Regions from separate parts of the Citrobacter sp. RHB25-C09 genome, predicted to be linked through region 4. Evidence: predicted binding sites of a transcription regulator. Region 4 holds the regulator's gene; each other region holds the start of a gene.
The links. The regulator CRP, encoded in region 4, controls carbon source genes, mostly activating them, when cyclic AMP is high. The targets are predictions, from matches to a motif close to ATGTGANNNNNNTCACAT.

Region 1 (7,471 bases), 1.8 Mb from region 4:
CAATATCCTTCCCTTCCTGGTGATGGAACCATGGCGCTTTGATCTCTGGGTAAATCCCAATGTTCTTACCGGTGGAATGATTCAGCCCCTGAACAAACTCGATCTCTTCCTCAAAGGTATGCACGCGGAAGTCCGATTTCCCCATCGGGAAACGGCCAGGATAGGTTTGCACCTTCTTACCGTTTTCCAGATCAAACCCTTCGGTAAACTTCAGGGATTTGATTTCATCCAGGGTAAAGTCGATCGCATAGTAGCGGCCATCTTTGCGTGCGCGATCCGGGAAACGTTCAGCAACGTCCGTTACGCGGTCCAGATAGTGGTCATGAAGGACAACCAGACGGTCATCCCTGGTCATCACCAAATCCTGCTCCAGATAATCCGCACCCTGTGCGTAGGCCATTGCCTTTGCAGGAAGGGTATGCTCAGGCAGATAACCGCTCGCACCACGGTGGGCAATCACCACTTTATCCGTGTTACTGGCCGCCATCGCACTGCTTCCCATTACCGTGCCTGCCATCATCAGTGCCAGACTCAGGTTTTTCAGTGCCGTTTTCATTCCATTAGCCTCCGTTGCGTTTCATTTGCATCTCAGCATGATGGCGTTTTTCACCAAACATCACGACAACCAGCAGGATAACAGCCAGTATGCTGCCGCCGATCATGACCATAAAGCCGCCATCCCAGCCGAAGAAGTCCACGGTGTAACCGACGATGGCGCTGGCCGCCACCGAACCACCCAGATAGCCAAACAAGCCAGTGAAGCCCGCTGCAGTCCCTGCCGCTTTTTTCGGCGCCAGTTCCAGCGCATGCAGACCGATCAACATAACCGGACCATAAATCAGGAAGCCGATGACGATCATACAGATCATATCGACGGTCGGGTTACCCGCCGGGTTCATCCAGTAAACGATGGTGGCAATTGTCACCAGGGTCATAAAGAACACGCCGGTTGCGCCACGGTTGCCACGGAACACTTTATCCGACATCCAGCCGCACAGCAGCGTGCCGGGGATCCCTGCGTATTCGTACAGGAAGTAGGCCCAGGACGATTTATCCAGCGCAAAATGCTTCACTTCTTTCAGATAGGTCGGTGACCAGTCGAGGATGCCGTAGCGCAGCAGATAAACGAACACGTTAGCGATAGCGATGTACCACAACAGTTTGTTCGGCAGAACGTACTGCATGAAGATCTGCTTCGCGGTCAGCTCTTCTTCCGCTTTTTCGTTATAGTCGTCCGGGTAATCGTTTTTGTACTCTTCGATAGGCGGCAGACCACAGGATTGCGGCGTATCACGCATCATCGCAAAGGCAAACAGCGCGACAATGATTGCGCCAAACGCAGGCATATACAGCGCTGCTTTCCAGTCGTTAAACCAGGCCATACCCAGCAGGAACAGCAGCGGAGGAATACCACCACCGACGTTATGCGCACAGTTCCATACTGACACGATGCCGCCACGTTCTTTCTGCGACCACCAGTGCACCATGGTACGTCCACACGGCGGCCATCCCATTCCCTGGAACCAACCGCAGAGGAACAGCAGAACGAACATAATGGCAATGCTTGAAGTCGCCCAAGGGACAAAACCCATGAACAGCATCACCGCCGCCGCCAGGATCAGACCGGCTGGCAGGAAAACGCGCGGATTCGAGCGGTCGGAAACCGACCCCATGATGAATTTCGAAAATCCGTAAGCAATAGAGATACCCGACAAGGCAAAACCTAAATCACCCCGTGAAAAACCCTGCTCAACCAGGTACGGCATGGCGAGTGCAAAGTTCTTGCGCACCAGATAGTACGCGGCATAGCCAAAAAATATCCCCAGGAAAATCTGCCAGCGAAGCCGACGGTAGGTCGGATCGATCTCCGCTTGAGGCAAGCGCGCTGTATGCGCGGCTGGTTTAAAAATGCTCAACATAATGTAGCCTCCGTGGCCCGTCTTTGAGTAGTGGTCAACATCGCAGTCTTTATCCAAAACCCCGCTGCTTCTGGTTTGCCGCGATGTTAAGTAAAGATACATGGCGTTAATGTGAATTACAGCACATATTGTTACAAACAGATGACAAATGTTCAAAAAGGCGCACGGAATCACGTTTCATTTTCGTATCGTGAGCGAATATGCGCGAAATCAAACAAACCATACTTTTTCTATGGCTAAATGATAAAAAACGAACTGTGAGGGAAAACAATGAAAACTCGCGACTCGCAAACAAGTGACGTGATTATCATTGGTGGAGGCGCCACTGGCGCAGGGATCGCCCGCGACTGCGCGCTGCGCGGTCTGCGCGTCATTTTAGTTGAACGCCATGACATAGCCACGGGTGCGACTGGTCGCAACCACGGCCTGCTACACAGCGGCGCGCGCTATGCGGTAACCGACGCCGAATCCGCCCGTGAATGCATCAGTGAAAACCAAATTCTGAAACGCATCGCCCGCCACTGCGTAGAGCCGACGGACGGTCTGTTTATTACCCTGCCTGAGGATGAGCTTTCCTTTCAGGCGACCTTTATACGCGCCTGTGAAGAGGCGGGAATTCGCGCAGAGGCGATTGACCCTCAGCAGGCGCGCATTATCGAACCTTCTGTTAACCCGCAGTTGATAGGCGCAGTGAAAGTTCCGGACGGCACCGTTGACCCGTTCCGCCTGACGGCCGCAAACATGCTCGATGCCAAAGAGCATGGGGCGATTATCCTGACCGCCCATGAAGTCACCGGACTGGTGCGCGAAGGCGCAACCGTCAGTGGCGTCCATGTGCGTAATCACCTTAATGGCGAAACCCAAACGCTGCTGGCACCTGTGGTGGTCAATGCTGCGGGAATCTGGGGGCAGCGTATTGCTGAATATGCGGATTTAAGCATCCGCATGTTCCCGGCAAAAGGGTCGTTGCTGATTATGGATCACCGGATAAACCAGCACGTCATCAACCGCTGCCGCAAACCGTCTGACGCGGATATTCTGGTACCTGGCGACACGATTTCGCTGATCGGTACCACCTCAACCCATATTGATTACAATGATATCGACAGCAATCGCGTAACCGCCGATGAAGTCGATATTTTGCTGCGCGAAGGCGAGAAGCTGGCACCGATTATGGCGAAAACGCGCATTCTGCGCGCATACTCCGGCGTACGTCCATTAGTCGCCAGCGACGACGATCCCAGTGGCCGCAACGTCAGCCGCGGTATTGTGCTGTTCGACCATGCCAAACGTGATGGACTGGACGGTTTTATCACCATTACCGGCGGCAAGCTGATGACCTATCGCCTGATGGCGGAATGGGCGACGGACGCGGTCTGTCGCAAACTCGGCAACACCCGCCCGTGCACTACCGCCGATACCCCGCTGCCGGGTTCACAGGAACCCACAGAAAGCACGCTGAAGCGCGTTATCTCCCTGCCCGCACCGCTACGAGGCTCAGCCGTTTATCGTCATGGCGACCGCACGCCGGTTTGGCTTAGCGAAGGCCGCCAGCATCGCAGTCTGGTATGTGAATGCGAGGCTGTCACGGCAGGTGAAGTGCAGTACGCAGTGGAAAACCTCAACGTCAACAGCCTGCTTGACCTGCGCCGTCGTACCCGCGTAGGGATGGGGACCTGTCAGGGCGAACTTTGTGCCTGTCGCGCCGCCGGATTGCTGCAGCGCTTTAACATTACGACCTCCGCGCAGTCCATTACTCAGCTTTCTGATTTTCTTAATGAGCGCTGGAAAGGCGTTCAGCCTATCGCCTGGGGCGACGCGCTGCGCGAAAGCGAATTCACCCGCTGGGTGTACCAGGGACTTTGCGGTCTGGAGAAGGAACAGCATGATGAGATTTGATACGGTCATTATGGGCGGCGGGCTTGCCGGACTGCTGTGTGGCCTTCAGTTGCAAAAGAGCGGCTTACGCTGCGCGATTGTCACCCGTGGCCAGAGTGCACTGCACTTTTCCTCCGGTTCTCTGGATCTTCTCAGCACGCTGCCGGATGGGCAGACCGTGACGGACATCCAGGCAGGGCTTGATGCACTGCGCGCACAGGCGCCTGCTCATCCGTATACCACCCTCGGCGCGCAACATGTTCTGGCGCTAGCCCAGGAAGCGCAGGCGCTGATGGCGACATGTAGCGCACACCTGCAAGGGGACGTTCTGCAGGGGCATTTGCGGGTTACGCCGTTAGGAACACTGCGGTCTACCTGGCTCAGCTCCCCGGAAGTTCCCGTCTGGCCGCTGGCGGCAAAACGCATCTGCGTAGTCGGTATCAGCGGCTTGCTGGACTTCCAGGCTCACCTTGCCGCAGCGTCACTGCGTCAGCAAGACCTCGAGGTGGATATCGCTGAAATCGACCTGCCTGAGCTGGACGTACTGCGCGACAACGTCACAGAGTTTCGGGCAGTGAACATTGCGCGTTTTCTCGATAACGAAGATAAATGGTCGCTGCTGTATGACGCTCTTTTACCGATAGCAAAGAACTGTGAAATAATGATTATGCCCGCCTGCTTTGGGCTGGCGGATGACAGCCTCTGGCGCTGGCTCAACGAACGTCTTCCCTGCAGTCTCTCCTTGCTGCCGACACTCCCGCCATCGGTGCTGGGGATTCGTCTGCATAACCAACTTCAGCGCCAGTTTGTTCGTCAGGGCGGCACCTGGATGCCGGGTGACGAGGTAAAAAAAGTCACCTGTAAGAACGGCGTGGTCAGCGAAATCTGGACGCGCAATCATGCTGATATTCCTTTACGCCCACGCTTTGCGGTCCTCGCCAGCGGCAGTTTCTTTAGCAGCGGTCTGGTTGCAGAACGGGAAGGCATTCGCGAGCCGATTCTGGGGCTGGATGTCCATCAAACGGAAACGCGCGCCGAATGGTATCACCGTGATTTCTTTGCCGCGCAACCCTGGCAACAGTTTGGCGTGACCACTGACGATGCTCTGCGCCCGTCGCTGGCAGGGCAGACCGTTGATAACCTGTATGCCATCGGATCGGTGCTCGGCGGGTTCGACCCCATAGCCCAGGGGTGCGGTGGCGGGGTCAGTGCGGTAACGGCATTACATGCCGCCCATCACATTGCAGCACGTGCAGGAGGTGAGCAATGAGCAATACGAATTTTGAAAGCTGCATCAAATGCACGGTGTGCACCACCGCATGTCCGGTCAGCCGCGTTAACCCCGGCTATCCGGGTCCCAAACAGGCCGGACCGGACGGCGAACGTCTGCGGCTGAAAGATGGCGCTTTGTACGATGAAGCGCTGAAATATTGCATTAACTGCAAGCGTTGCGAAGTCGCCTGCCCGTCTGACGTAAAAATCGGCGATATCATTCAGCGAGCACGTGCAAAATACGACACCACGCGCCCGTCGCTGCGTAATTTCATTTTGAGCCATACCGATCTGATGGGCAGCGTCTCCACGCCGTTCGCGCCCGTTGTGAATACGGCGACATCGCTGAAACCTGTGCGTCAGTTGCTTGATTACGCATTAAAGATCGACCATCGCCGTTCGCTACCAAAATATTCATTCGGGACTTTCCGCCGCTGGTATCGCAGCGTGGCGGCGCAGCAGTCGCAGTACAAGGATCAGGTAGCCTTTTTCCACGGCTGTTTTGTCAATTACAACCATCCGCAGCTTGGTAAAGATTTGATTAAGGTTCTGAACGCGATGGGTACCGGCGTTCAATTATTAACGAAAGAGAAGTGCTGCGGCGTGCCGCTGATTGCCAACGGGTTTACCGACAAAGCGCGTAAGCAGGCGTTAATCAACGTGGATTCCCTGCGTGACGCGATTGGCAGAAAAGGCATTCCGGTGATCGCCACTTCGTCAACCTGTACCTTTGCGTTGCGTGACGAATATCCTGAGGTGCTGGACGTCGACAATACGGGGCTACGGGAACACATCGAACTGGCAACCCGCTGGCTGTGGCGAAAACTCGACGAAGGGAAAACCCTGCCGCTTAAAACGCTGCCCTTGAAGGTGGTGTATCACACACCGTGCCATATGGAGAAAATGGGTTGGACGCTCTACACCCTGGAGCTGTTACGGCGGATACCCGGTGTGGAACTCACGGTACTGGACTCACAGTGCTGTGGAATTGCCGGAACCTATGGTTTCAAGAAAGAGAACTACCCGACCTCACAATCCATTGGCGCACCGCTGTTTAAACAGATTGAAGAAAGCGGTGCCGATATTGTGGTTACCGACTGCGAAACCTGCAAATGGCAAATTGAGATGTCCACCAGCAAGCGCTGCGAACATCCGATCACCTTGTTGGCGCAGGCCTTAGGTTAGCCGTATTGCCCGGTGATGCTACGCTTTCCGGGCCTCCCAACAATATCGAAACAGAAGCCGGATGTGCGCAACGCCATCCGGCTTTTTTGCGTATCGCCCTCCAGGAAATTGAACGCATTGCAGTTGCTCGTATTTATCTCTCATACCTCTTCGCAAAGACAATATTTGCTGGATGCCCCCTGCGCCAGGAATGCGTAACGTCACGCCATCGTTTGAACCAGGTGACGGACAACCATGACGAAATCAACCACATCCGCGCCGCATGACGCGGTTTTCAAAAAGATTATGTCTTACCCAGAGATGGCGCGGGACTTTCTCGCTATTCATCTTCCCGACACGCTACGACAAATGTGTGACCTGTCCACGCTCAGGCTGGATGAATTTGACGATCCACACCTGGCTCGTCAGTTGTATACGGAAGCCTTTCCGCTGGTCGACATCACCGTCGTTCCGGACGACGAAATCATGCAGCATCGCCGTATCGCCTTGCTGGAACTGATGCAAAAACATATCCGCGATCGAGACTTAATGGGGCTGGTTGACCGTCTGGTCGCGCTTTTAGTTACCGGTATCGCTAATGACAGCCAGTTGCAAACGCTGTTTAATTATCTTGTGCAGTACGGTGATGCTTCCCGCTTCAGTGATTTTATTCGTGAGGTCGCCGAACGTTCCCCCTATCACAAGGAGAGATTGATGACCATTGCTGAACGACTCAGAGAAGAAGGCCACAATAATGGATTGCAGAAAGGTTTGCAGAAAGGTTTACAGGAAGGGTTGCAACAAGGGCGACAGGAAGGAATGCAGCAAGGTGTGCAAAAGGGCACGCGTGAAGAAGCGTTGCGTATTGCGCGCATGATGCTGGAGAAAGGGATCGAACGCGATATGGTGCTTACCATCACCGGCATGTCTGTTGACGAGGTCATGGCAAGCCACCATTAAACCGAATACAGGCCGGATGTGCGCAGCGCCATCCGGCATTTTCTCAGTAGCTGCTTTTTACCGTTTTTCCGGACGAGGCAGGCTTAAACATCGCCAGCCTGTTATCCAGCGCTTCGGTATAAAGCATAGTATCGACACCCACAGCAACGAAATTTGCGCCCCATTGCAGGCATTTCTGCGCCATAGCCGGGTCGACGGCAAGAAATCCAGCCGCTTTTCCCGCTGCGCGAATGCGCCGTATGCTCGCTTCGATAGTTCGCTGCACTTCAGGATGACCG
Region 2 (7,471 bases), 190 kb from region 4:
CGACGCCCAGAATACCGATCCAGTATGAGCCGGTCGCCAGGTGCAGCATCGCGCCGGTAAAGGTCATATGCCAGATGTTCCAGATATCGACGTTTACCACCCGCGTCATGCGCGTTACCAGCATCAGAATGTTGACGCCGATAGCGACCGGAATGGCGATCAATGCGATCTGCGAGGCCCATGTCATCGGCGACGATCCTGGCCAGCCGACGTCAATGACGTGCAGGTTGATCTCAAAGTGCTCAGCCATCGCTTTTGCGGCCGGGCCAATGGAGTCGAGCATCAGGCCGATTACCAGCCCGATCCCCACAAAGCCGATCCCGATATGCAGACCGGACTTAAAGCAATCCCCTAACTTCATTCCCAACAATTTGGAGAAGATGATGATCACCAACGGCAGCATAACTGTTGGGCCTAAGTCGAGGATATAACGCATGATTTCGCTAAACATGGCGTCACCCCACGAGGATTGTCAGAATTTTTTGCTGTAAGGCTTCGATCCCGACGCCGGAAACAAACGGCATGCCGTGAACGACGGGAATCTCGCCAAACGTCCGGTCAACGCGGGCAGTTGTGCAGATCAGATCGGCACCGTCCATATAGGTTTCAATTTCAGTCACCCGGCACTGCACCAGGTCGAGAGTAATATTGTTGGCTTCACACAGCTCTTTAATCTCTTCTGCGGCCATCGTAGAGGTTGCGACAGCGCCGCCACAGGCCACAATAACTTTACGTTTCATCGGATGTTCCTTTTATTATCAGTATATTATCAGGCCTGTGCGCAGGGCTCAGACGCAAGGATAGCTTCCTGAAAACGCGCCGCCAGCAGGTTTTCAGGGGTGTTTAATAAGGATTCAATCACGTCCGGATTTTGCAGTTCACTGAACAGGCGACGCAGCAGTTTCAGTTGTGCCGCCGGGTTTTCTACGATCAGGGCGATAATCAACGAGACGGCAATTTCATCGTCATCATCCGCCTGCTGGAATTTGACTGGGTTGTCCGGACGGATGAGGTAAATCGCCGGTGATTTCGCATGTACCGCTTCGCAATGTGGAATGGCAACGGCATGGCGTTCGAGGGCAATACCGGTCGGGAAGGTGGCTTCGCGCTCGATTAATGCCTGCGGATACGTGTCGTGTACCACGCCTTTCGCCAGCATCTCCTCGCCAATGTGTGCCAGCGCCTGCTGGCACGAGGTAAAGTCTATTCCGGTTCGGACAAACAGTTGGCTCATACGTTTTCCCTGTCTTAAGCAGTTTCGGACACGCAACCAAAACGATAGGCGCGTAAAACGTCCTGGATTTTGTCAATAATGAGTTCATGTGGCGTTGCGGTTAGCACACCTTCTGACAGTCGTTCAAACTGTACAGGCATAAACTGGCTGATTAACCCCAACGGTAATGAGACACCGCTCAGATTGGCGAGCAGTTTTTCCACACTTTGTCGAATGCGCGGATGCGGCCAATAGTAACGAATGCGATCCGACAGGCTGAAGTGGATGTCCACCATCGCCTGGCTCCAGGTCGGTCGGTAATATTTTTTCCAGTAACCCGGTTCGTTGAGCATCACTTCATCAATCACTTCCAGTACCCGGCTGCGCTGCTCGGGGGAAATCAGCTCGTTTTCCATTTGCGCCAGCGCAAAGATGGCTTCACGTAGCGCGAAGGTCAGCGCCGGACCCACTTTCAAAATCGCATAGTGATCGCGCACCAGCGCACGATAGGCCTGACGAGTCTGGTAATCCGTGGAGTGCGCTTCGTAGACCATAGGCGTGGCTTTTATCCAACTGGAGAGCGCTTTTGCCGCCTCGGACTGGTAATGGATAATCTGGGTATGATCAAACTCAACGCCGGGCTGTACCACGATAGCAATCACGCGGGATAAGGCGTCATCAAGCCCGAGAGCGCGAAAGGCAGCCTGATGGGTTTCCAGGGTGCGTGCGGCGTCATCGGCGCGAGTCACATGGACAGTGCCGATGGTGCTGGCTTCGCCGCCCGGCACTGGCACTTCGGTACCAATAACGTAAGTGAGATGGCGTTTTTGTTCTTCTGTTGCCGTCGCTTCGGCCGCCTGGCACAGTACAGCGGCACGCTCGGCGACAACCCTCGGGTCGAGTGGCGTGGGGTCGTCAGCGCAGGACATTGAGGCGTCCAGGTGGATCTTACTGAATCCGGCGGCAACATAGGCCTCGATCAGTGCCACGGACTTTTCCATCGCGTCAGCTGCCGGTTCATCCTGCCAGCAGTTTGGCCCCAGATGGTCGCCGCCGAGGATCAACCGTTCACGCGGAAAACCGACTTCCTGCGCGATACCATAGACAAAATCGCGGAAATCAGCAGGTTTCATACCGGTATAACCGCCGAACTGATTAACCTGGTTGGAGGTCGCTTCGATCAGCACCTTGTTGTCAGTATGCAGATCAAAGCGCAGGGCCGCCTCAATGACCAGCGGATGGGCTGAACAGACCGAGCAGATCCCTAAATGTTCACCTGCTTTATGACGGGAGATAATTTCTTTCACTTCTGGCTCCGATAGCGTCTATTTATCTTCAAATTGTTTCGGGAATAGGGGTTAAAGCTTGCCTTCACAACCGCAGTCAGCAATGACTTTGCGAACCACTTCTTTCATCGCGGCTTTGGCTGGCACCATGTAATGTCGGGGATCGTTAGCATTGGCATGTGTGCTGAGATACGTTTTCAGGGCATCAGAAAAGGCGATTTTGAGTTCGGTAGCGACATTAACTTTGCAGATGCCCAGTGAGATAGCATGCTTGATATCCTGCGTGGGGAGCCCAGACGCACCGTGTAGAACCAGAGGAATATCAACCCGTTGGCGAATCTGATTCAGTCGTTCAAAATCCAGTTTGGGTTCGGCACTATACAGGCCATGCGCGGTGCCGATGGCGACCGCTAAAGAGTCAATCCCGGTCTTGTTGATAAACTCACGCGCCTGCTCCGGGTGGGTATAGAGGGCATCTTTTCCATCAACGATCAGGTCATCCTCCTGGCCGCCCAGTCGCCCCAGTTCTGCCTCTACGCTGACGTCATAGCGATGGCAGTAATCGACAACGTTTTTCACGAGTGCAATATTGTCAGCAAACGGCAAATGCGAGCCATCGATCATGACTGAACGAACGCCAGCAGCCACTTTACTTTCGATATCGTCGATCTTTTCATGATGATCGAGATGGATCGCAAGGGGGTGATTCCACTCTTTTGCCAGCTCTGCTGCGATCGCGACGATATTGCCTACTCCAGCATAACTAAATGTACCGGGGGTTCCCGCAACGATCAGGGGAGAGCGCAGCTCTGCTGCCGTCTCCACCACCACTTGTAGTGTTTCGAGATTGTGGATGTTAAATGCCGGTACGGCGTAACCTTCCTGCTGGGCCTTCTTTAGCATTGTTTTGCTGGAAATGATAAACATCCTTCCTCCGAAATCTTTCGTTTGTTTTCTTCGAAAGAAGATATAGGCTTTCGTAATGCTTTAATGTGATTTCGATCGGAAAAATGAAAGTTACGAAAGGAATGGAAGGATTGCGAAAGTAGATGAACGAAAAAAAAGCATGCTTGATAAGCATGCTTTCGACTCGCCGACAGGAATGTTTGTAGGCCGGATAAGGCGTTTACGCCGCCATCCGGCAATCAAGTAATCAGGTCACCGGTGCTGGGTTAAACACTGCCAGTTGGTTGTGCAGACCCCATTGGTCAGAGAACGTTTTCTTACGCCCGCTGGCAACATCCAGTATGAATTCAAACAATTTCTGTCCCACCTCTTCGATGGTTTCTTCCCCTGTAGCGATGGTCCCCGCGTTAATATCCATTAAGTCAAACCAGCGGTTCGCCAGTTCTGTGCGCGTCGCCATCTTAATGACCGGTACCGCCATCAGGCCGTACGGCGTGCCGCGTCCGGTGGTAAACACCTGCACGGTGATACCGGAAGCGACCTGCTGAGTCCCGCAGACAAAATCGCTGGCGGGCGTCGCAGCGTAGATTAAACCGCGTTTTGTTGGGCGCTGTCCCGGAGAGAGAACCTCGACAATGGCGCTCTTACCGGATTTCGCAATGGAGCCCAGCGCCTTTTCCACTACGTTGGCGAGGCCGCCCTTTTTATTGCCCGGCGACGGGTTCGCGCTGCGGTCAGTTTTCCCCATATCGAGATAGTTATCGTACCAGGCCATCTCTTCCAGCAGACGCTTGCCAACCTCTTCGTTGATGGTGCGCGGTGTCAGGAGGTGGATCGCATCGCGGACTTCGGTCACTTCCGAGAACATGACCGTTGCGCCGCAGCGTACCAGCAGATCCGAGGCATAGCCCACCGCCGGGTTCGCCGTCACGCCGGAAAACGCGTCGCTGCCACCACACTGCATCCCGACGACCAGCTCCGAAGCCGGACAGGTTTCGCGCTGGCGCAGGTTCAGCTTTGCCAGATGGCGTTCGGCAACCTGCAAAATGTCATCGACCATGGAGCGGAAGCCGACATGTTTTTCATCCTGTAGGCTGACAATACTGGCGCTATCAACCGGAATGCCCGGGACATCAGGGGTGCCTTCCAGCAGCCGCTCCGGCTGGAGCTTTTCACAGCCCAGGCCAATCACCATGACTTCGCCGCCAAAGTTCGGGTTCAGCGAAATGTTATGAATGGTACGAATGGGGACTACCGCCGCCGGCGCGTTAATCGCCACGCCGCAGCCGTACAGGTGATTGAGTCCCACCACGCCGTCGACGTTCGGGTATTTCGGCAGCAGATCGCGCTCAATGATTTTCACGACATAATCGACCACGCCCGCCACACAGTGGACGCTGGTGGTGATGCCAAGCAAATTTTTGGTGCCTACGCTGCCATCGGCGTTGCGGTAGCCCTCAAAGGTATAACCTTCCAGCGGGGGTAGCGGCTCCGGCACTTTAGTTGCCAGCGGCAGGGTATTTAACGGCGGCGCTTTGGGCAGTTCGACCATTGATTCATCAATCCAGCTACCGCATGCAATGTCGCGCACGGCATAGCCGATCACTTCGCCGTAGCGCACTATTTCACCGTGAACGGGAATGTACATCAGCGCGACTTTATGGCCCTGCGGAATATGTTCAATAAGCGTCAGGCCATCCGAAAAACGCGTTCCGGCTTTTAGACCATTGTCATTAACAATTATCGCCACGTTATCGGTATCGTGGACTTTTATATAAAACGCGCTCGGCGATTCTTGTCTAATTTCGATGTTGGCCATTGCTCACTCTTCTCCAGCCGGATGATGATATTAATGTAAATGTTTTCAGAAAATATAAAAAAGAAAGTTATGACGTGATGAAATAAGAATGTCAGGAGTTCAGAAATAAGAATGTGATCGGGATCACTCATTATGGCCAACGCCCCGCCGGCCAAGGGGGGAAAGCGTAAATCTGTGCATTAGCGCCCAGCGGTATGGGCAAATGCTCAAAATATTATTTATTCACGATGCCTTAAATGAGCGTTTGCACAATGCCTAATGGCCGTGCGCTGATTATACTGAATCACGAACTAAGTACATTCTGTTTATTAATAATCGATAGCGTCTGCCATCAATAAATAATAATAAAATATCTGCCTGAGTGCCTGAGGTAAATAAAATGATCCTGGATACGGTTGAAGAAAAAAAGAAAGGAACGCATACCCGCTATTTAATCTTGCTGATAATTTTTATTGTCACTGCGGTTAACTATGCTGACCGTGCGACGTTGTCGATTGCCGGAACCGAAGTCGCTAAAGAGTTACAGCTTAGCGCGGTGTCGATGGGGTATATCTTCTCTGCTTTTGGCTGGGCCTATTTGCTAATGCAAATCCCCGGCGGCTGGCTGCTCGACAAGTTTGGTTCGAAAAAAGTCTATACGTATAGCCTGTTTTTCTGGTCGCTGTTCACCTTCCTGCAAGGCTTTGTGGATCTGTTTCCGCTGGCCTGGGCAGGCGTCTCAATGTTCTTTATGCGCTTTATGCTGGGGTTTTCGGAAGCGCCTTCTTTCCCGGCGAACGCGCGCATTGTCGCGGCCTGGTTCCCAACCAAAGAGCGCGGTACCGCATCAGCCATTTTTAACTCGGCGCAGTATTTCTCGCTGGCGCTGTTCTCGCCGCTGCTGGGCTGGTTGACCTTCGCCTGGGGTTGGGAGCATGTTTTTACCGTGATGGGCGTCATTGGCTTTGTGTTGACGGGGCTGTGGATCAAACTGATTCATAACCCAACTGACCACCCGCGTATGTCCGCTGAAGAACTAAAATTCATTTCTGAAAACGGCGCCGTGGTCGACATGGACCACAAAAAACCGGGGAACGCCGTGGCGAGTGGCCCGAAGCTGCATTATATCAAGCAGCTACTATCCAATCGCATGATGCTCGGCGTCTTCTTCGGTCAGTATTTTATCAACACCATTACCTGGTTCTTCCTGACATGGTTCCCGATTTATCTGGTGCAGGAAAAGGGCATGTCGATCCTCAAAGTGGGGCTGGTGGCATCAATTCCGGCACTGTGTGGTTTTGCCGGTGGCGTACTGGGCGGCGTGTTCTCTGACTATCTGATTAAGCGCGGCTTTACCATCACCGTCGCACGTAAGCTGCCGATTGTGCTGGGCATGCTGCTGGCGTCGACCATCATCTTATGCAACTACACCGATAACACAGCCCTGGTCGTGTCCCTGATGGCGCTGGCTTTCTTCGGGAAAGGCTTTGGCGCACTGGGTTGGCCGGTGATTTCGGACACTGCGCCGAAAGAGATTGTTGGCCTGTGTGGCGGCGTATTTAACGTCTTTGGCAACGTGGCATCCATCGTGACCCCGCTGGTCATCGGTTATCTGGTGAGTGAACTGCACTCCTTCAACGCCGCGCTGGTTTTCGTTGGCTGTTCCGCGCTGATGGCGATGGTTTGCTACCTGTTTATTGTCGGTGACATCAAACGTATGGAACTGCAGAAATAATTAACGGTTAAGTGACAAGGTAAACGTAATGAATAACGACATTTTCCCGAACAAATTCAAGGCGGCGCTGGCAGCGCATCAGGTTCAGATTGGCTGTTGGTCTGCGCTGGCAAACCCCATCAGCACCGAGGTGCTAGGGCTGGCGGGCTTCGACTGGCTGGTACTGGATGGCGAACATGCGCCCAACGATGTCTCCACCTTTATTCCGCAGCTGATGGCGCTGAAAGGCAGTGTCAGCGCGCCGGTAGTACGCGTGCCGACTAACGAACCGGTGATTATTAAGCGTCTGTTGGATATCGGTTTTTACAACTTCCTGATCCCGTTTGTGGAAACGGAACAAGAGGCGGTAAATGCCGTGGCCTCTACCCGCTATCCGCCGGAAGGGATTCGCGGTGTCTCGGTTTCCCACCGCGCCAACATGTTTGGTACGGTTCCGGATTACTTTGCTCAGTCGAATCAGAACATCACCATCATCGTGCAGATCGAGAGCCAGCAGGGCGTAGATAACGTCGATGCCATTGCTGCCACCGCAG
Region 3 (7,471 bases), 1.2 Mb from region 4:
GCTAAGAATATAGAGCGCCCAGCAGGCACCCGCACCCAATGCCATCGCAGCACCAGGCAGATCGACATGTGAAACATCCTGCCCCAGTGGCAGCAGAAACCAGATCCCCAGCACCGCCAGAACCACCCAGATAAAATCAACGGGGCGTCGTGAAGCAAACAGTGCAACGGCCAGCGGCCCGGTAAACTCCAGAGCCACCGCGATCCCTAACGGGACTGTCTGAATAGACAGGTAAAAGAGATAGTTCATCCCGCCAAGAGAAAGGCCATAGAACAACAACGGTAGCCGCTGCTCTTTGGCAAAACGCAGGCGCCAGGGTTTGAAAAACAGAACAAGAATCAGTGTTCCCAGCGCCAGACGAATGGCGGTAACCCCCGGCGCGCCAACAAGGGGAAACAGTGATTTTGCCAGTGAAGCGCCGCTCTGAATCGAGATCATGGCGATAACCAACACTAAAATATAAAGCCATACCGACGTTTTACGTGACGACCCTGGCATCCCTTCTCCTGTCAATTACTGTCAAATGAAGTAAAAAAAGCAGTGTAATGGAAATAACCCTTTGCGGTTGAGTCTTTGTTGAAAAAAAGTTCCCTGAATTCCGTAGAATGACCCAATATTGATGGATGCATTCACTGAGTGATTAGGATTTATCTGGATGAAAGCACCATGTTATGCGCGTAATAATGGGCTAAATGTTCGGAAAAATGATGTTATTTGAAAGAGATAGCTGCTTTGTGAAATGATTTGTTACACGAATTGGCCCCTTAGACATCACTAATCACAAAGAGTTTCTCATCAATTTTTGATATATTTAAAACTTAGGATTTATTTGAAGCACATTTGAGGTGGTTATGAAAAAAATTGCATGTCTTTCAGCACTGGCCGCAGTACTGGCTTTCACCGCAGGTTCCGCCGCAGCCGCGACTTCTACCGTAACCGGTGGTTATGCTCAGAGCGACGCTCAGGGTATGGCTAACAAAATGAACGGTTTCAACCTGAAATATCGCTACGAGCAGGACAACAACCCGCTGGGCGTAATTGGTTCCTTCACTTACACTGAAAAAGATCGTACTAACAGTGCAGGCGATTACAACAAAACTCAGTACTACGGCATCACTGCGGGTCCGGCTTACCGTCTGAACGACTGGGCAAGCATCTACGGTGTTGTAGGTGTTGGCTACGGTAAATTCCAGGATACCAACTATCCGACCCAAAAAGATGACACCAGCGACTACGGTTTCTCTTACGGTGCTGGTCTGCAGTTCAACCCGATCGAAAACGTTGCTCTGGACTTCTCTTACGAGCAGAGCCGTATTCGTAGCGTTGACGTAGGCACCTGGATCGCAGGCGTCGGTTACCGCTTCTAATCACTTCGGTGATAATAAAAATCCGCCTCAAGGGGCGGATTTTTTTTTGGCGGAAGATTGCTGTAGGCCGGATAAGGGATTGATGCCGCCATCCGGCAATATTGCCCGGTGACGCAGACGTTTACCGGGCCTACTTAATAGTGAAAATGTCGGTGCCAAGGTGGTCGTAATCGACCTTCTGCAGTTTGAAGTTGGTGATATAGACCGGCGGTGCTTTCTTTTCAGAAATAAAGCGGTACTTCGTCTTAATCTCCTTCGCGCTTATCCCTGTCCACTGCGAGAAAAAGCCGAGAAAGTCGTTCGCTGAGCGACGCGCTTTGATGATCTTGTGCGCTTTATCATCGCTGGAGAGCACCATAAACGGGACCTGAAAGTTCTGCTGGAACTTGTCGTCATGCGCCAGATACTGCACTTCTTTACCGCGCTCTTTGAAAGCCAGACCGTGGTCGGAGAAATACACCAGCGAAAAACTGTCGCCGCTGTTGCGTAACTGGTCGTAAAGCTTGCGCAGCAGTTCGTCGGTTTGCGTCATGGTGTAGAGATAGCATGACGTTTCTTTGGACTGCACGAATGTTTCATATTTGCCCTGCGTGCGGTCACAGGCCTGCGGATGAGAACCCATCAGATGCAGAACGATAAGCTGGGGCTGGGTACGTTCGGTTTCCAGCACCTGCGATGTCATTGTTAACAGCGCGTCGTCCTGGGTATTTTTGTCTGCTTCAAAGTCACCGCTTTTCAGGAACTGAACTTCGTCGGCACGCTTCGCGATGCTGGCAATGGCGGTGTCGTACTCGCCAATCTGCCCCTGATTCGAGAACCACCATGTCTGAAAACCCGCACGGTTTGCCAGCGTAACAAAATTATCCTGAAACTGTGGCTGATTATCCACGACCCGGTTGAGGGTCAGGCCCAGCGATTTCTGCGTTGAACCGCTGGCGGCAATATAATCAGTAAACAGGTAGCCGTTGACGCTGCTGGCAAAGGGCGTGTTATCCCAGTGGCCACCGAATGCGCCCAGGGCATCGCGGCGAACGCTTTCGCCAATCACCACCACATAAGTGTGATACTTCGGCTTCACCGCCGTGATGGTCCAGGTGTCTTTCATTCCAGCCAGCTTCGCCATTCGTTCCTGCTCTTCAATCACCTCATTATTATTAACGATGACGTCTTTGGCGAAGCGGAACACCGGGTAGCCGGTATCTTTTAATTTAAATACGCCACCCCAGGCCAGGTTTTGTACCGGGGTGACAAAAAACGCGATGACGCTGAACAGCAGACACAGCGTGTCGATTTTGTTCCAGCGCGGTTTCTCTTCTTCTTTTTTTCGGCGCACGGCTATAACCCCGAGCGCAAAAATAAAGACGCCGACCAGATAGCTGTACCACGGGAATATAGTCAGCATCTCCGTGGATTCTTCCATATTGGTCGAATGCATCGCCAGCAGGGTATTAAAGTTCGGCGAGCCATAGGCCTGGCCGAAAGGAAAATACATTGCCGCAATCAGCGAGCAAAGCCCGATCACCACCTTTTGCGCCCGCACAGAAGTGCGCCAGAGCAGTAGCAAAATGCAGGTAAATGCCACGGTGTAAAGCAGACTAAACGCGTAGCCCAACGCCAGGTTGATCAGCAGCGACTGTAAAAAGTAAAAGCCAGTCCAGGGGCTAATGGCCCGACTGCGGGCAACAAGCGTGTCTTTGAGGGTTAAATTCATATACCACTATCGCAAAAACGCCATGTGCTTACCCTGGCGTCAAGGGTCATTACCTGCTGAGAGTGCGTGGAGAGGGGATGTGGTCCGCATCTGCGAGCCGCAATATAGGCAGGGCTGCACGAAGATAGAGCGTGTGAATGTTTTGGTCAACTGGCTGAGAGAAATTGTTTTGCGAAGAGGTTAGCAAATCCGACAAAAAGAAGGGTTAATTTGGGCTAAACGCCAGTATAGCGGGGGAATATGACAACAAAATGAAGCGGCGTACCGCGACGCCGCATTATTTAGAAGAGGGCTTATCTTGCTCGGGTTTGCTGTTGATCATATCGCACAGCATTGAGAGCAGCATTAACCGGACCTTAAAGGGGGAATGAGTAAACACGCGCATACACCTCTTGAATTCGTTCATAGTGACCTCCTGACTTCCAATCCCTCAATCCGTAAGGGATGCCTGCATTACATACAGATATAGCACAGGCTATATTATATAGCTATTGCTAAAACGTTAAATTTTTGTGCGGGGGCAACTCTGGTTTACAATGGTCGTTCTCTAATAAGATGCTGTAACCGCGTCACACGAAAGAGGAAGCACAATGAGTCGCCGCGCAGGTACGCCAACAACCAGAAAAGTGACGCAGTTAGTTAACGTGGAAGAACACGTCGAGGGATTCCGCCAGGTCAGAGAGGCGCATCGGCGTGAGCTGATTGACGATTACGTCGAACTGATTTCCGACCTGATTATCGAGGTCGGTGAGGCGCGTCAGGTCGACATGGCTGCACGGCTCGGCGTTTCTCAACCGACGGTGGCGAAAATGCTCAAGCGTCTGGCAACGGTAGGGTTGATTGAAATGATCCCTTGGCGCGGTGTCTTTTTAACCCCGGAAGGGGAGAAGCTGGCGCAGGAGAGCCGTGAACGTCATCAGATCGTCGAAAACTTCCTGCTGGTACTGGGCGTTAGCCCGGAGATTGCCCGTCGTGATGCCGAAGGCATGGAGCACCATGTGAGTCAGGAAACCCTCGACGCTTTTCGCCAGTTTACTGAGCAGCATGGAACAGTTGCTGAATGAACCTTCCTTTTATGCGCGCACTGAAGCGCGATCGTTTTTTTCAGCTACTGATTATCGTTGGTATTGGATTGAGCCTGTGTGTGCCGTTTACACCGCACACCTGGCCTGGCGCCATTGACTGGCATACGATCATCACGCTAAGCGGATTAATGCTGCTGACCAAAGGCGTTGAGCTTAGCGGCTATTTTGATGTGGTGGGAAGAAAAATGACCCGCCGTTTCGCCAGTGAACGCCGTATGGCGATGTTCATGGTGGTCGCCGCCGCTGTACTTTCAACGTTTTTGACCAATGATGTCGCGCTGTTTATCGTGGTCCCGCTGACGATTACCCTCAAAAAGCTGTGTGCCATTCCGGTTAACCGGCTGATTATCTTTGAAGCGCTGGCGGTGAATGCCGGTTCACTGCTCACGCCTATTGGGAATCCGCAGAATATCTTAATTTGGGGGCGTTCCGGCCTCTCCTTTGCCGCGTTTATTGGTCAGATGGCGCCGCTGGCGGCGGTGATGATGCTGACGCTGCTAATTCTGTGCTGGTGCTGTTTCCCCAATAAGCCGCTGGAATATCACACCGGGACACAAACGCCTGTGTGGCAGCCCCGACTAGTGTGGAGCTGTCTGGGGCTGTATATCGTCTTTCTGACGGCGCTGGAGTTAAAACAGGAGTTGGTGGGGCTGGCGATTGTGGCGGCGGGTTTTCTGCTGCTGGCGCGTCGGGTGGTAGTCAGCGTTGACTGGACGCTGCTGCTGGTCTTTATGGCGATGTTTATTGATGTCCATTTACTGACGCAACTTCCAGCGTTGCAGGGGCTGCTAAATCACGTTGGCACGCTGTCAGAACCGGGCTTGTGGTTCACGGCGATTGGCCTGTCACAGTTTATCAGTAATGTACCCAGCACCATCCTGCTGCTGAACTATGTTCCCCCCACAGTGCTGCTGGCCTGGGCGGTAAACGTTGGAGGATTCGGTTTGTTGCCGGGTTCACTGGCGAATTTGATTGCGCTACGTATGGCAAATGACCGACGCATCTGGTGGCGCTTTCATCTCTATTCATTGCCAATGTTGTTATGGGCGGCGCTGGTGGGGTATGGCTTGCTGCAACTGAGGTAGGAGCCCGAAAGCGCAGCGCTTATCGGGCCTGCCGGTTTTGTTGGCCGGATACGGCGTAGCCGCCATCCGGCACTTTGCATCGATTAGTTCAGACGAACCGGCATACCGGAACGGTTCTGAACAGCCTGATCAACGATGGTGGTATCGACATCCGGCTGGGCGGTAACTTTCAGCACGCTCTTCGACAGCGAGATTGGCACAATTTCGCCGCCTTCAAACTGCTCTTCCGTGGTGGAGAGAGGATTGTGAACTTCAATATAGCGGCTGCCGTCTGGCTCTGTGGTTGCTTTAACCGGTTCATCAATAAACTGTACGCGGGTGCCGACAGGCACGTTCTGGAACAGGAACTTAATATCCTCGTTACGCAAACGCACACAGCCGTGGCTTACGCGCAGGCCGATACCGAAGTTGGCGTTGGTGCCGTGAATCGCGTACAGACGACCGATATACAGCGCGTAAAGCCCCATCGGGTTATCCGGGCCTGCCGGGACCACGGCGGGCAGTGGTTCGCCCGCTGCACGGTATTCCGCATGCATCTTCGCGGTTGGCGTCCAGGTCGGACCTGCTTTCTTACGTTCAACCTTGGTGGTCCAGTTGATAGGGGTATCTTTACCTAACTGACCAATACCGATCGGCAACACGATGACCGTGTTGGTGCCTTTCGGATAGTAGTACAGACGCATTTCCGCGCTGTTAATGACGATGCCTTCATGGACGGTATCCGGCAGGATCAGCTGCTGAGGAATATTCAGCACGGTACCGCCTTTCGGCAGGAAGGTATCCACGCCCGGGTTGGCTTCCAGCATGTTGGAAAGCCCCATCTGATATTCAGCTGCAAAATACTCCAGCGGTTCAGTGTTCCCTTCAGGAATAGTGATGACCTGGTTCTGACCCACGAGACGGCTACCGTCCGTAGGCAGAGGATAAGTGACGGCTGAGGCGGTACTGCAAAAGCCAGCAACAGCGAGTGCCGCCGCGAAAAGCGTTGTTAATTTCATGTTCATGTTATATGAGGTTCATTGCCTGGCAGGCTATTGGGTTGAGAATTCTGTAGTGTTGGGAGCGCATTATATGTGCATTCCGGTGAACAGGGAATTCAGATGTGTACGAAATCACATTTTTTTCCGGCCACCCGCTTACGCGAGATACCGCCAGGCGGGATCTTATCCCAGAGTTGTGGCATACTATGAGGTTTGTCACATATTGTTTTAGGATGCGTCCGTGTTAGTTTCCAGTAACGTCACCATGCAGTTCGGCAGTAAGCCGTTGTTCGAAAATATCTCCGTCAAATTTGGCGGCGGCAACCGTTACGGCCTGATTGGCGCCAACGGTAGCGGTAAATCCACTTTTATGAAGATTCTTGGCGGCGACCTTGAGCCGACGCTGGGTAACGTTTCCCTCGATCCGAACGAGCGCATCGGTAAGCTGCGTCAGGATCAGTTCGCCTTTGAAGAGTTCACCGTGCTGGATACCGTCATCATGGGTCACGGCGAGCTGTGGGAAGTGAAACAGGAGCGCGACCGCATCTACGCATTGCCGGAAATGAGCGAAGAAGATGGTTATAAAGTGGCCGATCTGGAAGTCAAATACGGCGAAATGGACGGTTATTCTGCGGAAGCGCGCGCCGGTGAGTTGCTGCTTGGCGTGGGTATCCCGGTGGAACAGCATTACGGGCCGATGAGCGAAGTGGCACCTGGCTGGAAACTCCGTGTGCTGCTGGCGCAGGCACTGTTTTCTAACCCGGATATTCTGCTGCTCGACGAACCGACCAACAACCTGGATATCGACACGATCCGCTGGCTGGAGCAGACGCTGAACGACCGCGACAGCACCATGATCATCATCTCGCACGACCGTCACTTCCTTAACATGGTTTGTACGCACATGGCGGATCTCGACTATGGTGAACTGCGCGTTTATCCGGGCAACTATGATGAATACATGACTGCCGCCACTCAGGCACGCGAGCGTTTGCTGGCTGATAACGCCAAGAAAAAAGCGCAGATTGCCGATCTGCAATCCTTCGTTAGTCGCTTTAGTGCTAACGCCTCTAAATCCCGTCAGGCGACGTCTCGTGCTCGTCAGATTGACAAAATCAAACTCGATGAAGTGAAGGCGTCCAGCCGTCAGAACCCGTTCATCCGCTTCGAGCAGGACAAGAAGTTGTTCCGTAACGCGCTGGAAGTAGAAGCGCTGACGAAAGGCTTTGATAACGGTCCGTTA
Region 4 (7,471 bases):
AGCTAAAGGGGATCCGCACATTCTGCTGACCACCTCTGCGGGTAATATTGAACTGGAACTAAATAGCCAAAAAGCGCCCGTTTCGGTGAAAAACTTTGTCGATTACGTGAACAGTGGGTTCTACAACAACACGACGTTTCACCGTGTGATTCCGGGCTTTATGGTTCAGGGTGGCGGCTTCACCGAGCAGATGCAGCAGAAGAAACCGAATCCGCCAATTAAAAACGAAGCGGATAACGGTCTGCGCAACACGCGCGGCACCATCGCGATGGCCCGCACAGCGGACAAAGACAGTGCGACCAGCCAGTTCTTTATCAACGTGGCTGATAATGCGTTCCTCGATCACGGTCAGCGCGACTTCGGGTACGCCGTATTTGGTAAAGTTGTGAAAGGCATGGACGTTGCCGATAAAATCTCTCAGGTTCCGACAAAAGACGTTGGACCTTACCAGAATGTTCCTTCAAAACCGGTAGTTATCCTTTCCGCTAAAGTTCTGCCCTAACCCTTTCCCGCGCGGGCGCCTCTCGTCCGCGCAGTTTTACCTTCCCTGCATAACCGCGTTTTGCTGCTTATACTTGTGGCAAACACGGATCAATCAGGGAGGCGTAAAGTGAAAAAACTCACCGACAGGCAAAAATCCCTTCTCTGGGAACAGCAGCGAAACGCGAATTTTCAGGCCAGCCGCCTTCTTGAGGGGGTCGATAGCCCGCTAGTAACGTTGAGTGCCGAAGAGGCGCTGGCGCGTCTTGATGAACTCCGGAGGCACTATGAGCGATAAAATTGGCGACGATCGCGATCCGTATTTGTACCCGGGGTTAAACGTTATGCGTAACCGATTGGGCATTCGCCAGTTGGAGCGCCTGACGCAGGCTGCCTGGGAACTGACGGCACTGCGTGCGGCAACCATTGAACTTGGCCCACTAAAGCGGGGATTACCCCACCTGTGTGCTATCCACCGTCAACTTTACCAGGACGTCTTTGACTGGGCGGGGCGACTGCGTGAAGTGGATATTTATCAGGGAGATACGCCATTCTGCCACTTCGCTTATATCGAAAAAGAGGGCAACGCTCTGATGCAGGATTTGGAAGAAGAGGAGTATCTGGTTGGCTTGCCGAAGCCTCAGTTTGTCGATCGCCTTGCGCACTACTACTGTGAAATTAATATGCTGCACCCGTTTCGCCTCGGCAGTGGAATGGCGCAGCGGATCTTTTTCGAACAGTTGGCGCTCCACGCTGGTTATCTCCTGAACTGGCGCGATATCCTCGTAGATGACTGGAACCGGGCGAATCAGGAAGGGGCGATGGGGGATCTGAGTGCATTACAGGCGATATTTCGTAAAGGGGTAAGCGAAGCCGAGGAAACTGAGTAGAATAGCGCGGTTCTTTGGTTCCGGAGCCGCTATGATCCTGCTTATCGACAACTACGATTCATTTACCTGGAATCTCTACCAGTACTTTTGCGAACTGGGTGCGGAGGTCGTGGTTAAGCGTAATGACGAGCTGACGCTGGCGCAAATCGATGCGCTGAACCCAGCAAAAATCGTAATCTCTCCCGGCCCTTGCACGCCGGACGAGGCTGGTATTTCGCTGGCGGTGATTCGTCACTACGCCGGGCGAGTGCCCATTCTCGGTGTCTGTCTGGGGCATCAGGCGATGGCGCAGGCATTCGGGGCTACCATTGTTCGTGCCGCGCGTGTTATGCACGGAAAGACATCACCGATTACCCACCGCGGACAGGGCGTATTTCAGGGATTAGCCAATCCATTAACCGTCACCCGCTACCATTCGCTGATTATCGACCCCGCGACGCTTCCTGACGACTTAGTGGTCACCGCCTGGAGCGAAACGCAGGAAATTATGGGAATTCGCCACAAAGAGTGGGATCTGGAAGGCGTGCAATTCCATCCGGAAAGTATTCTCAGTGAGCAGGGACATCAACTGCTGGCAAATTTCCTCAATCGCTGATTTATGGTTGCTATTGAGTGATTTTTTATGCATATTTTGTGATTATAATTTCACATTCATGTATGCGTAACTGGATGATCATAAGATGGCAACTGAACAAACGGCAGTAACTCGCGCAACTTTCGATGAAGTCATTCTGCCAGTTTATGCACCGGCAGATTTTATTCCGGTGAAAGGTAAGGGCAGTCGGGTCTGGGATCAGCAAGGTAAAGATTACATTGATTTCGCCGGGGGGATTGCCGTAACCGCGCTGGGGCACTGCCATCCGGCGCTGGTGGATGCGCTGAAAACCCAGGGGGAAACGCTCTGGCATACCAGCAATGTTTTCACCAACGAACCGGCGCTGCGCCTGGGCCGAAAGATCATTGATGCCACGTTTGCCGAGCGCGTGCTATTTATGAACTCCGGTACCGAAGCGAACGAAACGGCCTTTAAGCTGGCGCGTCATTACGCCTGCGTGCGTCACAGCCCATTCAAAACAAAAATCATTGCCTTCCATAACGCCTTCCATGGTCGCTCGTTGTTTACTGTAAGCGTGGGCGGTCAGCCAAAGTATTCGGACGGCTTTGGACCCAAACCGGCGGATATTGTACACGTGCCATTCAACGACCTGCATGCAGTGAAAGCGGTGATGGATGACCATACCTGCGCGGTGGTGGTTGAACCGGTGCAGGGAGAAGGCGGTGTGCTTGCCGCCACGCCGGAATTCCTGCAAGGATTGCGCGAACTCTGCAATCAGCATCAGGCGCTGCTGGTGTTTGATGAAGTACAAAGCGGGATGGGGCGTACTGGCGATCTCTTTGCCTATATGCACTATGGCGTAACGCCGGACATTCTCACCAGTGCCAAAGCGCTGGGCGGGGGCTTCCCGGTTAGTGCCGTGCTGACCACGCAGGACATTGCCTCGGCGTTTCACGTCGGTTCACATGGCTCCACGTATGGCGGTAATCCGCTGGCCTGTGCGGTGGCAGAGGCGGCATTTGATATTATCAATACGGCGGACGTACTGAACGGTGTTGTGGCGAAGCGGCAAAGATTCGTCCAGCATTTACAGGATATCGATGCACATTATGACGTGTTCAGCGATATTCGCGGTATGGGCCTGCTGATTGGTGCAGAGTTGAAGCCGCAGTTTAAAGGTCGGGCGCGTGATTTCCTCTATGCCGCAGCCGATGCGGGCGTAATGGTTCTTAACGCTGGACCGGATGTGATGCGTTTCGCTCCGTCGCTGGTGGTGGATGACGCGGATATCGATGAAGGGATGGCGCGTTTTGCCCAGGCGGTGGCGAAGGTCTTAGGTTTGTAGGCCGGATAAGGCGTTGCGTTAACTTTTCATATCCCGTAGTCGACGACTGAGCCAGATCCCATGATGTGGGCGTTGACGCCAGGCCACTGAGGATATTGTGTGCATGGTGTTCAGATGTCCCAGAATCCGTTGTAGATGCTGTTCCAGGGTGCTTAACGAGCCGTGGGGCGGCATCTCCGGTGCTTCCAGAATATTCACATCTCCCGAACTACCCGGCCCGTCATACTCCAGCCTCTGCTGACAGCGCTGTAGCGCGATTTCACACGATTGCAGATACCGCTTCGCCAGGTCTGGAGTCAGCATCGTGTGCTCGCGCGCCAGCGTCGTCATGGCATTAATGTGCTCGACGATAAACTGGCTGTGCGTAACCCATAGCTTCATATCGTCCAGATAGTGTTTGTTAAAGCCCGGCTCCTGCATGGCCTGGTTCAGCGAGTTAAATAGCGTATTGTGCGCCTGATTGACTCGCATCCGCTGATACGCCAGCGGTGTGGCCTGCGGATCGTCACTCAGGATCAGGCGAATGGCCTCCTGGTCGGCCTCAAGCGCATCGTGGGCATTTTTGCGCAGCAGGCCGCTCTGCCATTGTGGCCACAGCCAGACGGTGCCGCCAAACGCGATCAGACAGCCAATAATCGTATCGACAAAGCGAGGAATGATGAACTGCTCGCCATCCAGCGTCAGCAGTTGCAGGGTATATACTGCCGTCACCGTAAACCCAACCGTTGCCCAGCCGTAATTTTTGCGGATCGTCAGATAACTCACCAGGGTAATGAGCAGCATCAACAACAGCGTATACCCCTCCGGAATATGAAAGTGCAGCGTGGCGCCGGCTACGATCAGCCCCACCAGCGTCCCAGCGCAGCGGTGCAGAATACGTACACGCGTTGCCCCGTAACCGTTTTGGGTAACAAACAACACCGTCATCAGTATCCAGTAGGGTTTCGGCAGATGCAGCGCGGTTCCCATCAGGCTGGCAACGCTTAACATTACGCTGATGCGCCCGGCATTACGCAACGCCGGCGATTTCAACGAAAGGTAGTTTTTCAATGCGGGCAGCAGCGGTAGACGCCGCTGCTTATCGGCCATGAGATCGCGGGGATACAGCGGGCGTTGGGTGCGCAGCACCCTGGCGATACGGCTAAAGTGCCAGTAACAGAACTGTCCCACCGGATTGTCAGGATGTTGATTAGCGATTTTCTCAAGAGCACCAAGCTGCTTTTCCATGGAAAATCGCGTTGGCAGACGGTGATAAAGAATATCATCGGCTAACACCCGCAGACGGGCTGCGATAACCTGCGCGTTCCAGCGGATGACCTGTTCCGCATGGCTGCGTTCGACCAGCTTCTGTACCTCCTCCGGCTGATGCAGACTGACCGAGATATGCTCCTGCAGATCAAGTGCTTCCTGAAATGCGCGCAGCATTCGCTTGTAGTCATTATTGCGATGCGCGGAAAGCATATGCATTTGCTGATAGCACTGGGTAATCAGATCGACGGCTTTCTGTTGCCGGGCCAGCAGCGGCGGCAGGGCTTTTTCCGGATCGGTATGCTGTGTCAGCATGCTGTATTTCGCTTCACAATAATCGGCGAGTTCACGGTATAGCAGGCTAAGCGACTCACGTAGGGGTTGTTCACGCCATAGCCAGAGCCAGAACCAGTTGAACAATCCGTACCATAAGGTGCCCAGGGCATAGATGAGCAGTGGTTCCCAGACCGGCATATTCCCGGCCAGACTCAGCGTGAAAATCGCGGCGATCAGCGACGCCGGAAGCAGCCTGGCGTGGAGCGCGCTTAACTCTGCCGTGACGCCGAGAGTCAGCGTTAGCCCGGTCAGGATCAACGGCAGGGGGACGTCCTGAAACAACAGCAGTTGCATCACCAGACTGCATCCGGCAAACAGCGATGCGCCAATGATCAGACGTTTGAAGAAGCGCTTATGTGGAGTGTCGAGCCCGGCGATATTGCAGCAGGCGGGGACGAGAGCAAAGAGTAAGCCCAGATGTAACTGACCAATGAACAGCCCGATGCCCACAGGTAAACACAACACCAACGTTTGGCGTAGTGCGTAGTTGATCTCCGGGTGATAAATCAGTCTGCGCCACATGGGTAAAACAAAAAACGGCGCGCTACACAGTAACGCACCGTTTCGACGGAATTAACGTGTACCGTAAACGACGATAGTCTTACCGTGTGCGGAGATCAGATTCTGATCTTCCAGCATTTTCAGGATACGACCAACGGTTTCACGAGAGCAGCCAACGATTTGACCAATCTCCTGGCGAGTGATTTTGATCTGCATGCCATCCGGGTGAGTCATCGCATCTGGTTGTTTCGCCAGGTTCAGCAGAGTCTGGGCGATACGACCGGTTACGTCGAGGAAAGCCAGGTTACCGACTTTTTCAGATGTAACTTGCAGACGACGAGCCATCTGAGAAGACAGGCGCATCAGAATATCCGGGTTTACCTGAATCAACTGGCGGAATTTTTTGTAGGAAATCTCAGCCACTTCACATGCTGTTTTAGCACGTACCCATGCGCTACGTTCCTGGCCTTCTTCAAACAGGCCCAATTCGCCAATAAAATCACCCTGATTCAGATAAGAAAGGATCATTTCTTTCCCTTCCTCATCTTTAATCAACACAGCCACTGAGCCTTTAACGATGTAGTACAACGTTTCCGCTTTTTCACCCTGGTGAATCAGCGTGCTCTTCGACGGGTACTTATGAATGTGGCAATGAGACAAGAACCATTCGAGAGTCGGGTCTGTTTGCGGTTTGCCAAGCACCATGCGCGATTATCCTCTGTTATAAGCTGTCTCCAGAGTCAGAAAAAGTCGCTGCTCTGGGTTTGCAAAAAAATGCTTCCCGAATCCTGGGAAGAGGCCGACAAAAACGAACTTCAGCCTGTAAATTGATGTCCTCTGCATACATGTGGTACGTCAATATATTACTGTAGCATCCTGACTGTTTTAGCATAGCTTTAGCCGTGTGTCTCCTGGTGTCTCGCTTCAGCATGACGCAGGTCGCCTTCCGTTGCGAGAATTGTTATGTGCGCGTAATCTGTAAGGAAAATTAACGCACTGGAGTTAAAAATTATGCAAGCGCGTGTTAAATGGGTTGAGGGTTTAACCTTCCTTGGGGAGTCCGCTTCCGGGCACCAGATTTTGATGGACGGTAATTCAGGTGACAAAGCCCCCAGTCCGATGGAAATGGTGCTGATGGCGGCGGGGGGATGTAGCGCGATTGATGTCGTTTCTATCCTGCAGAAAGGCCGTCAGGATGTGACCAACTGTGAAGTCAAACTGACGTCTGAACGTCGTGAAGAAGCACCACGCCTGTTCACCCATATTAATCTGCACTTTATTGTGACCGGCAATGAGCTGAAAGATGCCGCCGTCGCACGTGCGGTGGATCTCTCTGCGGAGAAGTATTGTTCTGTGGCGCTGATGCTGGAAAAAGCCGTCAACATTACCCATTCGTATGAAGTGATTGCGGCGTAATGGTCAGTGCCTGATGGCGCTGCGCTTATCAGGCCTACAGCAGGCGTCGTTTTGTAGGCCGGATAAGGCGTAGCCGCCATCCGGCAAACCTCACTTTACTCGATTTTTTTGCCTTCCATCAGTCGCTGTACCAGCGGCAGCATAATCAGTTCCATTGCCAGCCCCATCTTGCCGCCCGGCACCACTAATGTATTGATATGCGAAATGAATGAGCCCTGCAGCATCGCCAACAGCCAGGGGAAATCGATCCCCTCAAGATTACGAAAATGAATCACGACAAAGCTTTCATCCAGTGACGGAATACCTCTCGCCGCGAACGGGTTGGAAGTATCTACCGTAGGGACGCGCTGGAAGTTAATATGCGTGCGGGAAAACTGTGGGGTGATGTAATTGATATAGTCATCCATGGACCGGACCACGGAGTCCATCACTGCTTCGCGGGAATGACCGCGTTCACCCGTGTCGCGGATTAATTTTTGGATCCACTCCAGGTTAACGATGGGCACTACGCCCACCAGCAGATCCACATGACTTGCGACTTCGTGCTGTGGCGTCACTACGCCGCCGTGTAGCCCTTCATAGAACAGCACATCTGTGGGCTCCGGCAGAGGCTGCCAGGGGGTAAACGTACCCGGCACCTGATTCCACGGTACAGCTTCGTCGTAGGTGTGCAGGTACTTGCGCGACTGGCCTTTGCCC

Region 1: the regulator CRP is predicted to act here: its motif matches at 2,029-2,046, upstream of glpT (glycerol-3-phosphate transporter).
Region 2: the regulator CRP is predicted to act here: its motif matches at 5,336-5,353, upstream of garD (galactarate dehydratase).
Region 3: the regulator CRP is predicted to act here: its motif matches at 6,349-6,366, upstream of ldtB (L,D-transpeptidase).

Annotation. Positions count from the first base shown of each region.
Region 1 covers NZ_CP057483.1:2,949,794-2,957,264, forward strand. Annotated here, with positions in the region: gene glpQ (glycerophosphodiester phosphodiesterase) at 1-556, opposite strand, end outside; gene glpT (glycerol-3-phosphate transporter) at 561-1,919, opposite strand; gene glpA (anaerobic glycerol-3-phosphate dehydrogenase subunit A) at 2,190-3,818, shown strand; gene glpB (glycerol-3-phosphate dehydrogenase subunit GlpB) at 3,808-5,067, shown strand; gene glpC (anaerobic glycerol-3-phosphate dehydrogenase subunit GlpC) at 5,064-6,254, shown strand; gene HVY19_RS13880 (Rpn family recombination-promoting nuclease/putative transposase) at 6,489-7,193, shown strand; gene yfaU (2-keto-3-deoxy-L-rhamnonate aldolase) at 7,237-7,471, opposite strand, start outside.
Region 2 covers NZ_CP057483.1:565,618-573,088, forward strand. Annotated here, with positions in the region: gene HVY19_RS02730 (PTS galactitol transporter subunit IIC) at 1-451, opposite strand, end outside; gene gatB (PTS galactitol transporter subunit IIB) at 456-740, opposite strand; gene gatA (PTS galactitol transporter subunit IIA) at 770-1,234, opposite strand; gene gatZ (tagatose-bisphosphate aldolase subunit GatZ) at 1,249-2,520, opposite strand; gene HVY19_RS02750 (tagatose bisphosphate family class II aldolase) at 2,572-3,426, opposite strand; gene garD (galactarate dehydratase) at 3,653-5,224, opposite strand; gene garP (galactarate/glucarate/glycerate transporter GarP) at 5,604-6,938, shown strand; gene garL (2-dehydro-3-deoxyglucarate aldolase) at 6,967-7,471, shown strand, end outside.
Region 3 covers NZ_CP057483.1:1,543,506-1,550,976, forward strand. Annotated here, with positions in the region: gene rhtA (threonine/homoserine exporter RhtA) at 1-498, opposite strand, end outside; gene ompX (outer membrane protein OmpX) at 852-1,367, shown strand; gene HVY19_RS07205 (phosphoethanolamine transferase) at 1,498-3,078, opposite strand; gene mntS (manganase accumulation protein MntS) at 3,356-3,484, opposite strand; gene mntR (manganese-binding transcriptional regulator MntR) at 3,669-4,142, shown strand; gene HVY19_RS07220 (anion transporter) at 4,139-5,248, shown strand; gene ldtB (L,D-transpeptidase) at 5,332-6,252, opposite strand; gene HVY19_RS07230 (ABC-F family ATPase) at 6,470-7,471, shown strand, end outside.
Region 4 covers NZ_CP057483.1:377,386-384,856, forward strand. Annotated here, with positions in the region: gene ppiA (peptidylprolyl isomerase A) at 1-502, shown strand, start outside; gene HVY19_RS01680 (YhfG family protein) at 611-778, shown strand; gene HVY19_RS01685 (putative adenosine monophosphate-protein transferase Fic) at 768-1,370, shown strand; gene pabA (aminodeoxychorismate synthase component 2) at 1,402-1,965, shown strand; gene HVY19_RS01695 (aspartate aminotransferase family protein) at 2,051-3,271, shown strand; gene HVY19_RS01700 (YccS/YhfK family putative transporter) at 3,290-5,377, opposite strand; gene crp (cAMP-activated global transcriptional regulator CRP) at 5,429-6,061, opposite strand; gene HVY19_RS01710 (OsmC family protein) at 6,368-6,772, shown strand; gene HVY19_RS01715 (phosphoribulokinase) at 6,868-7,471, opposite strand, start outside.